2 linked regions of the Dehalococcoides mccartyi 195 genome follow. The protein of the gene in region 2 binds, or shares a complex with, the protein of the main gene of each other region. Links are inferred from orthologs where the notes say so. Each region holds a gene or a part of one and is shown on either strand. Other genes may lie near its edges.

Evidence for each region. The genes of interacting proteins can lie anywhere in the genome.
Region 1: rny (region 2) and DET_RS05045 share a complex: the UniProt entries of both Bacillus subtilis proteins name them as parts of the possible RNA degradosome complex. The link is inferred for Dehalococcoides mccartyi 195 from one-to-one orthologs.

The regions. Positions count from the first base shown.
Region 1 is NC_002936.3:888,329-891,872, reverse strand. Bases 1-2,992 are described here. They hold DET_RS05045 (polyribonucleotide nucleotidyltransferase), read right to left. Parts: upstream 2,582-2,992; coding sequence 419-2,581; downstream 1-418. Other genes in these bases: rpsO (30S ribosomal protein S15), read right to left, coding at 2,623-2,886; dapB (4-hydroxy-tetrahydrodipicolinate reductase), read right to left, coding at 1-402. Outside these bases: DET_RS05035 (DUF503 domain-containing protein), read left to right, coding at 3,066-3,362; DET_RS05030 (DEAD/DEAH box helicase), read left to right, coding at 3,374-3,544. UniProt on the Bacillus subtilis protein: Involved in mRNA degradation. Catalyzes the phosphorolysis of single-stranded polyribonucleotides processively in the 3'- to 5'-direction. Necessary for competence development in Bacillus subtilis.
Region 2 is NC_002936.3:1,440,141-1,444,812, reverse strand. What follows is about bases 1,811-4,672. They hold rny (ribonuclease Y), read right to left. Parts: upstream 4,103-4,672; coding sequence 2,519-4,102; downstream 1,811-2,518. Other genes in these bases: DET_RS08210 (regulatory protein RecX), read right to left, coding at 4,174-4,672; DET_RS08220 (TIGR00282 family metallophosphoesterase), read right to left, coding at 1,811-2,507. Also shown: DET_RS08235 (endonuclease III domain-containing protein), read left to right, coding at 1-122; DET_RS08230 (glycerol-3-phosphate acyltransferase), read right to left, coding at 173-874; DET_RS08225 (PHP domain-containing protein), read right to left, coding at 871-1,734; more of DET_RS08220, read right to left, coding at 1,737-1,810. UniProt on the Bacillus subtilis protein: Endoribonuclease that initiates mRNA decay. Initiates the decay of all SAM-dependent riboswitches, such as yitJ riboswitch. Involved in processing of the gapA operon mRNA, it cleaves between cggR and gapA.

The DNA of each region.
Region 1 (3,544 bases), 550 kb from region 2 along the record:
AACCATTATTATAGCACCAAGGGCAAAGTTGGGTGCAACTATAATGCCGATATCATTAGTTTTAGCCAGCTGTTCAATTTCTGATATTTCCTCAGGCGAAAAGCCGGTAGTGCCTATAACCAGATTAACCTTGTGGGCGGCGGCAATGCGGATAGCAGGCATGGAAGCTTTGGCAATAGTAAAATCTACCATTACATCCGGCTTGGTCTGCGAAAGAACGGAAGAGAGGTCTGCCGAATAGGGGATAGAGCCGCTTCCGTCCGGCAGGGGCAGGGCAGGGCTTTTTGCCCGTATGTCCACTGCTCCCACCGGAAGAAGGTTATTTTCCTGGCACAGGGTCTTTAAGACCTCCTGGCCCATTTTGCCTGAGGCACCGTGAACTACAACCTTTATAGGTGTCATAGCGCCTCCTAATATATTATGAGTTAGACCGGTCTTGAGGGCGGAAAGGCCCGGAACGGCGCGGCTGGGAATCACGGTTGCGGGAGATGGGAACAGCATTGGGATTGAGAATGACCCGGCGTGACAGGTTTATTCTGCCCTGTGAATCAATCTCAGTTACCTTTACTGTTATTTCGTCACCCACTTTAACTACGTCTTCCACTTTTTCCACTCTGTGGTCGGCCAGTTCGCTTATGTGTACCATGCCCTCTTTGCCGGGCAGGATTTCAACAAAAGCACCAAAGGTCATTATCCGGGTAACTTTACCGGTATAAACACTGCCGGCTTCTACATCTTTGGTCAGGTCTTCAATTATCTTTATAGCTTTTTGGGCCGAAGCTTCGTCAGTAGCACCGATGACCACTGTGCCGTCATTTTCAATATCAACGGTGGTATTGGTCTGCTCAATAATAGAGCGGATGGTCTTGCCGCCGCTGCCGATAACACTGCCAATCTTGGAGGGGTCAATGCTTATCTTGTACATTCTGGGGGCGTAAGGGCTAAGCTCGGTCTTGGGCTGGGCAAGAGCCTTGTCCATTACTTCCAGTATGGTATAGCGGGCTTCTTTGGCCTGGTAGATAGCGTCACGGATAACGTCAAAGCTGATACCCTTGACTTTCATATCCACCTGTATGGCGGTTATGCCGTCACGGGTACCGGCAACTTTGAAATCCATATCGCCGTAGTTATCTTCAATACCTTCAATATCAGTAATGGTGCAGTAGGTATCATTTTCACCGGTAATAAGGCCGATGGAAATACCGGCAACAGCTTTTTTAACTGGTACACCTGCATCCATAAGTGACAAACTGGACGAACAGACACTGCCCATAGAAGTAGAGCCTGATGAACCGACTACGTCAGCTACCATACGAATGGTATAGGGAAATTCTTCGGGAGTGGGCAGGACAGGCACCAAAGCCCTTTCAGCTAAAGCACCATGACCGATTTCACGCCGTCCGGGGGAGCCGGAACGCTTAACTTCACCGGTAGAGAAGGGGGCAAAATTATAGTGAAGCATAAAACGCTTGGTATCTTCGGCACTCAAGCCGTCCAGCTGCTGGGCTTCCTGCAAAGAACCCAGTGTGGTAATGGCCATAACCTGGGTATCACCCCGGGTGAACAAAGCTGAACCGTGAACGCGGGGCAGAATACCTGTTTCAGCGTCCAGCTGGCGGAGCTGCTTAATACCCCGTCCGTTTACCCTGATATCTTTTTCAAGTATAGTTGAGCGGATAGCCTTTTTGATTTCTTTATCATAAGCGGCCAGAATATCGCCTTCGGCATATGTCTCTGCCAAAGCTTCAACCAGTTCGCTCTGAAGGGCTTCAACCGCATTTTCACGGAGGGTTTTATCCTGATGGCTCAGGGCTTCGTTTACTCGCCCTTTTACAAAGGCGGCTACCGCTGCTTTGACTTCTTCGGGTATTTCCAGCACCGGCACCGGCAGTTTTTCCTTGCCCAGCTTGGCGCGGATTTCATCCTGCAGGTCAATAAGCTCCTGATTTGCCTGATGGGCAAACTCAATCGCTTTAATCATAAGGTCTTCGGGAATTTCCTTAGACCCGGCTTCAATCATAACTACGGCTTTACGGGTGCTGACTACCACCAAATCCATCTGGCTTTGTTCCAGCTGGGCAAAGGTGGGGTTAAGCACGAATTCGCCGTTTGTATAACCTACGCGGCTGGCTCCCACCGGGCCTTCGTAGGGTATTTGTGACATGGTAAGAACGGTTGAAGCACCTACCACACCCCAGATATCAGCGTCATTTTCCTTGTCTGAGGCAATTACGGTGATAATAATCTGAAGTTCATTCCGCCACTCCTTGGGGAGAAGGGGGCGGAGAGGTCTGTCTGTCAGACGTCCGGCCAAAATAGCCTGTTCACTGGGGCGTCCTTCGCGGCGGATAAACCCGCCGGGGATTTTGCCTGCGGCATACATCCGCTCTTCGTAGTCTATAGTCAGGGGGAGGAAATCCACCCCTTCGCGCGGTTTTTTGGCAGCACAAAGTGTTACCAGTAATTCGGTATCCGCATAGCGGATAGTTACTGCGGCATCTGCAAGGCGGGCCATTTTCCCGCTCTCTATAGTAAGTTTTCTGCCGCCAATAGTTCGTTCAAATGAGTTGGCAGTTATCAATAACGTAATCTCCTTACAGGGTTATTTGCCTTTGGCAATATTTATTTTCTAAGGCCAAGATTGGCAATAAGCTCCTGATAACCGGCCCCGTTATTGTTGCGCATGTATGAGAGCAAGCGGCGGCGGCGGCCAACCAAAGTAAGCAGGCTTCTCTTGGTATGAAAGTCATGTTTATTAGCAATCATGTGGGTGGTTAACTGGTGAATACGGGCAGTGAGCAAGGCTACCTGCACTTCAGTAGAGCCGGTATCGTTTTCGCTCTTTTTGAATTCGTTGATAATCAGAGATTTTTCCTGTTTGTCCAAACTTATTCCCCTTATGTTATTCTACTCAATTTAAAGTCAAAATTATATCACACTGTACCTGTGTTGTAAAACAAATGCGCTATATTTAGGTATAATATACCATATTCCGGCAAGTGTTTACTTGACGTAATATATGGGTAACGCTATATTCATTTAAGGGCTTTAAAAGAGGTGTTTGGGTGAGTTTGCACGCCGGTATATTAAAACTGTGGCTGGACTTGCCTGAAAATACCTCGCTGAAGGGCAAACGCCAGATTATTCAGCCGTTAATCAGGCAGTTGCAAAACCGTTTTAATCTTTCGGTAGCCGAAGCCGAAGAAATGGACAGATGGAAGACGGCGGTTATTGGTATAAGCTGTATCAGCAACAGTGCTGTGGTGGCTGACCAGTTACTGAATAAAGTATTGGCTTTTGTGACTGATGGCGGGTTTGATGTGGTTATACGTGATTTTCAGATTGAAATAATGGCGGTTTAGGATAAAGGCTTTTGGAAACTACCGAATTTTTAGCCTACATTGCGTCCCTGCCTGATTATCAGGAGCAGATAGCCCATATTGAACGCCTGCCATACCGTCCGGCGGAATATGCCAGAACTGACGCCCCGCTGTTGCCCCGGATAGATGCACGCCTCAGGAAAAAACGGATTTTGCCCTTGTAC
Region 2 (4,672 bases):
CGGCTGATGCCGCGGTTTTTAACGAATACCATGCCCTAGTAGTCAGGCATGCCAAAGAGCATTGCAGGGTCAAGCCTGTGTGTCAGGGGTGCGTGCTGAAAACTATCTGCGGCTTTAACTGATAGACCGGGCAGTTGCCTGCGGAAATATTCTTTGCTTAGGCAAAACAGGATTATAAAATATTCGGGCTTTCCTCAGCGGGGGCAGAATTCCGGTTTATCCAGACGGAGCGGCTTCTTATATCCCGGTCAAGAAACATGCGGTTAAATATCAGCTCGGCTTTGGAAACGGTATGGGCATATTCATTGTCAGGTGCCATCAGGCGGCGGGTAACCATGATTAGAAAAATTCCTATAAAGCCCCAGCTAATAGTCTGGTATTCCCGGATGCCAAAAAACCCGTGAAAATAGCCTGACATAAACGGCAGTGCGGCCACCCCCAGAAACACCCCCGGAGCCATTTTTTTGAAGAGACCAAAGGCGATGGCTGTTCCCAAAGCTATCAAAGCCGGAACGGGTGCCATTACCAGAGCCACTCCCAGTGAGGTGGCAATACCCCTCCCCCCGTTAAAGCGGAGAAAGACCGGCCAGTTATGCCCGGCAATAGTAAACAAACCGACTACTATTTGCTGCCAGAGCGCCAGTCCCAAAGCGCCGGACAGGAGTATCATCACAGCCCCTTTTGAAACATCAAAAATAAAAACAGCCAGCCCCAGCCTCTTGCCGGCGGTTTTAACAACATTGGAAGCCCCCACATTGCCGCTGCCGTAACGGCGTATATCTATGCCCCTGCGCCAGCGGGAAAGCAGGTAGGCCATGGGGATAGCCCCTACCAGATAACCGGCTATGGCCATGATTATAAATACCAGGCTCATTCCATATCCTCCGCCAGCCCTTTGGCCTTTATTTGGCGGGCTTTGGCAATCAGCTTTTTGGCATCCTGCAAGGGTACTTCCGCCCCGCCGATGGGTGTTTCGGTAAGTTCGTCCAGACCGTGATAATCGCTGCCGCCGGTAGTGAGCAGGTGGTGTTTGCCAGCCAGCTTTACCAGCCCGTCTATCTGCTGGGGGTTAAACCCCCCGTAGTGGCATTCAAGGCCCATCAGCCCGGCCTGAACCAGCCGTTCCACCATAGGCTCATGGTCCATTATGGTCAGGGGGTGAGCCATGACCGGTATGCCCCCGCAGGAAAGTACCAGCCGGACCGCTTCTTCGGGGTTCATTTTTATCCGCTCCACATAGGCAGGCCCTCCCCGCCCTATGTACTTGTCAAAAGCCTCGCCCATGTTCTGGATATAGCCTTTTTCAAGCATGGCGGTGGCAATATGCGGCCGTCCCACTGTACCTTCACCGGCAATTTCCGAAACCCTCTGCCAGCTTATTTCCATACCCAGCCCGTTAAGCTTTATGACCATATCACGGGCGCGTTCCACTCTGGAGCGGCGCATTTCGGTCAGGGTATCATTCAGAACCGGGTCTTGGTAATCTACAAAATACCCCAGAATATGGACATCCCCGCCGCTGTAGTCGGTGCTTATCTCCACGCCGGGTATGACCCTTAGTTTGGGGTACCTACGGGTGGCTTCTATGGCAATGCCAACCCCGCCCAGATTGTCATGGTCACATATGGCAATATACTCCATATTGACTTTGGCGGCTTTGGCAACAATATTCTCTGGTGAGTGGACACCGTCTGAAACGGTGGTGTGGATATGCAAATCTACTTTGGAAGACATGTTTAGCTTATCTCCCTGTAAATGCGTTCTATACCTGTGGCCAGTCCGGTTTTGGTATTTACGGTGACTACCACGGCATTCAGCATGACCCTGCCCTGGGCTACACTCAGGCGGCCGGGTATGCCGGTCAGGAAACGCTGGATAACCGCATCCGGTTCGTCCCCTATTATGGAATCAATAGGCCCTACCATGCCTATATCACTGACATAGGCGGTGTTTTTGGGCAGCAAACGGGTATCACAGGTGGCCACATGGGTATGGGTGCCAAGAACGGCACTTACCCTCCCGTCCAGATAGAAACCCAGCGCCATTTTTTCAGAGGTGGCTTCGGCATGGAAATCCACAATAATGGCAGCCGGTTTGAAATTCAGTTTGCACAGCAGGGCATCAATACTGCGGAAGGGGCAGTCTATATCGTACATAAAGGTACGCCCCATCAGGTTTACCACTAAAACCTTGTCTTTAAGGACATAACCCTGTCCGGGTACGCCCGGAGGGTAGTTTAAAGGGCGGATAACCGGCAGGCTCTCCTCGTCCATCACCGTGGCTATGTCACGGTGCTTCCAGACGTGGTTGCCGGTGGTGATTACGTCTGCCCCGGCCGAAATCAGGTCCTGGGCAGTGGCCGGGGTTATGCCAATCCCCCCGGCCGTATTTTCTCCGTTTACAATGGTAAAATCTATCTTGTATTCCTGTTTCAGTCCCGGCAAGATATCCCGCAGGGCATCCCGCCCCGGCTTGCCGATGACATCACCGATTACCAGTATCTTCATTACTACCTGCCCTACTTGGCAAAGTCTACAGACCGGGTTTCCCGGATAACAGTAACCTTAATCTGTCCGGGGTACTCCAGCCCGTCTTCAATCTTCTTGACTATATCTCTGGCCAGCCGCATAGCACCCAGGTCATCAATCTCCTCAGGTTTGACCATGATGCGCACTTCGCGCCCTGCCTGTATGGCAAAGGATTTTTCAACCCCTTTGAAGCTGTCGGCAATCTCTTCAAGAGCCTTGAGGCGTTTGATGTAGTTTTCCAGTGATTCGCGGCGGGCACCGGGTCTGGCCGAAGAAATGGCATCTGCGGCAGATACGATAAAACCCCAGATGGAAACGGTGGGGGTGTCAAAGTGGTGTTCAGCCACACCCTTGATAACTTCGGGTGATTTTTCCCACTGCTTGACCATGTCTGCGCCTATCTGGGTATGGGTGCCTTCCACGTCACGGTCAACCGCTTTGCCTATGTCATGCAGGAAGCCGGCCCGTCTGGCAAGGGTAACATTTACCCCCAGCTCGCTGCCTATCATGCCGGACATCTGGGCTACCTCTATACTGTGCTGAAGCACGTTCTGGCCGTAACTGGTGCGGTATTTCAGCCGCCCCATTACCTTTATGATTTCAGGCCGCAGTCCGTGAACGCCTGCCTGATAGGCGGCCTGTTCGCCGGAAGCTATCATGGCGGCTTCCACTTCCTCTTTGGCTTTTGCTACCACTTCTTCAATGCGGGCCGGGTGGATACGCCCGTCAATAATAAGTTTGGAAAGTGCCTGTCTGGCAATTTCCCGCCGTACCGGGTCAAAACTGGAGATAGTAACTGCCTCCGGGGTGTCATCTATAATAAGGTCTACTCCGGTTGCCTGTTCCAGCGCCCGTATATTGCGGCCTTCGCGGCCAATCAGCCTGCCCTTCATTTCATCGCTGGGCAGGGGTACGACATTGGTAGTGGTTTCGGTAACTACGTCAGAGGCACAGCGCTGGATAGCCTGGGAAACAATCTCCCGGGCTTTTTCATCCGCTTCAGCCTTGATTTTTATCTCCCACTCACGCAATCGGCGGGAGGTTTCCTGCTGCATTTCGCCTTCCAGCATCTCAAGCAAACTTGACTTGGCCTGTTCAGTGGTCATGCTGGCCACTTCTTCCAGACGCTTCAGTTCGGCTGTCCGTATTTCTTCAATCTGGGACTGTGTTTCATCAATACTTTTTTCCCGGTTGGTTAAGGACTGTTCCCGCTGTTCCAGGTTTTCAAGCTTGCGGTCCAGGGCTTCGGTCTTCTGCATAACCCGGTTTTCCTGCTTGGCCAGTTCAGAACGGCGTTCTTTAAGTTCAGCTTCGGCGGAATTGCGGGCCTTGTCAGCTTCGCGCTTGGCTTCCACCAGCACATCTTTAGCTTCCACTTTGGAGTCCGCCAGCATTTTGGTTGCTTTGCGCTGGGCGATACGGAGCTGGCGGTTCATAATAAAGCCCCTGAATACAAACAGGGCCATACCGCCGAAGACAATACCTATAATAAAACTGAAAAAGATGGCCAGAATGGCAGATAAAGGCAGGCCGGTAGTTGTTGTCGGCGCTGTCTCCATAAAGAATTCCAACATATATATATAAACCCCTTTCTTTTAGAAGCTCTCTTCAACGGGGGTATCAGAGAGCCGTAACTATGTAAGACTTACAATTCGTCTGTGTTACCGTTTCCGCATTCATCCCACAGGCGGGAAACGGTACGGTTAATTACCTCGTAGCCGAATCCGCGGCGCAGCAAATACTGGCTGAGGCGCTGGCGGAACAGGTGGTAATTATCTTTGGGCAGGTTTTTTGCCTTGGTCAGGGCTGCCCGGTAAGCACTGTCCACGTCATCAACAGTGTTTACCACGTTTTCAATTATCTCATTAGATATACCCTTTTTCTTGAGTTCCTGTGAAGTCAGGCTGCGGCTGCGGGGACGGAATGACTGGCGGTTTTCATGCCAGAACTGGGCAAAAGCCTGGTCATCTACCAGCCCCTGCTCCTTCAGCTTGGCCAGTATGGAGTCAATATCCCGGCTGCAAAATCCCCGCTTAACCAGTTTCTGGGCCAGCTCAGACTGGCTGCGGGGGCGATAGGACAGATACCCCAAAGCAGCTTCGTAACAGCTTTGGCAGTCATCAATGAGCTTTAAGGTTTCAATC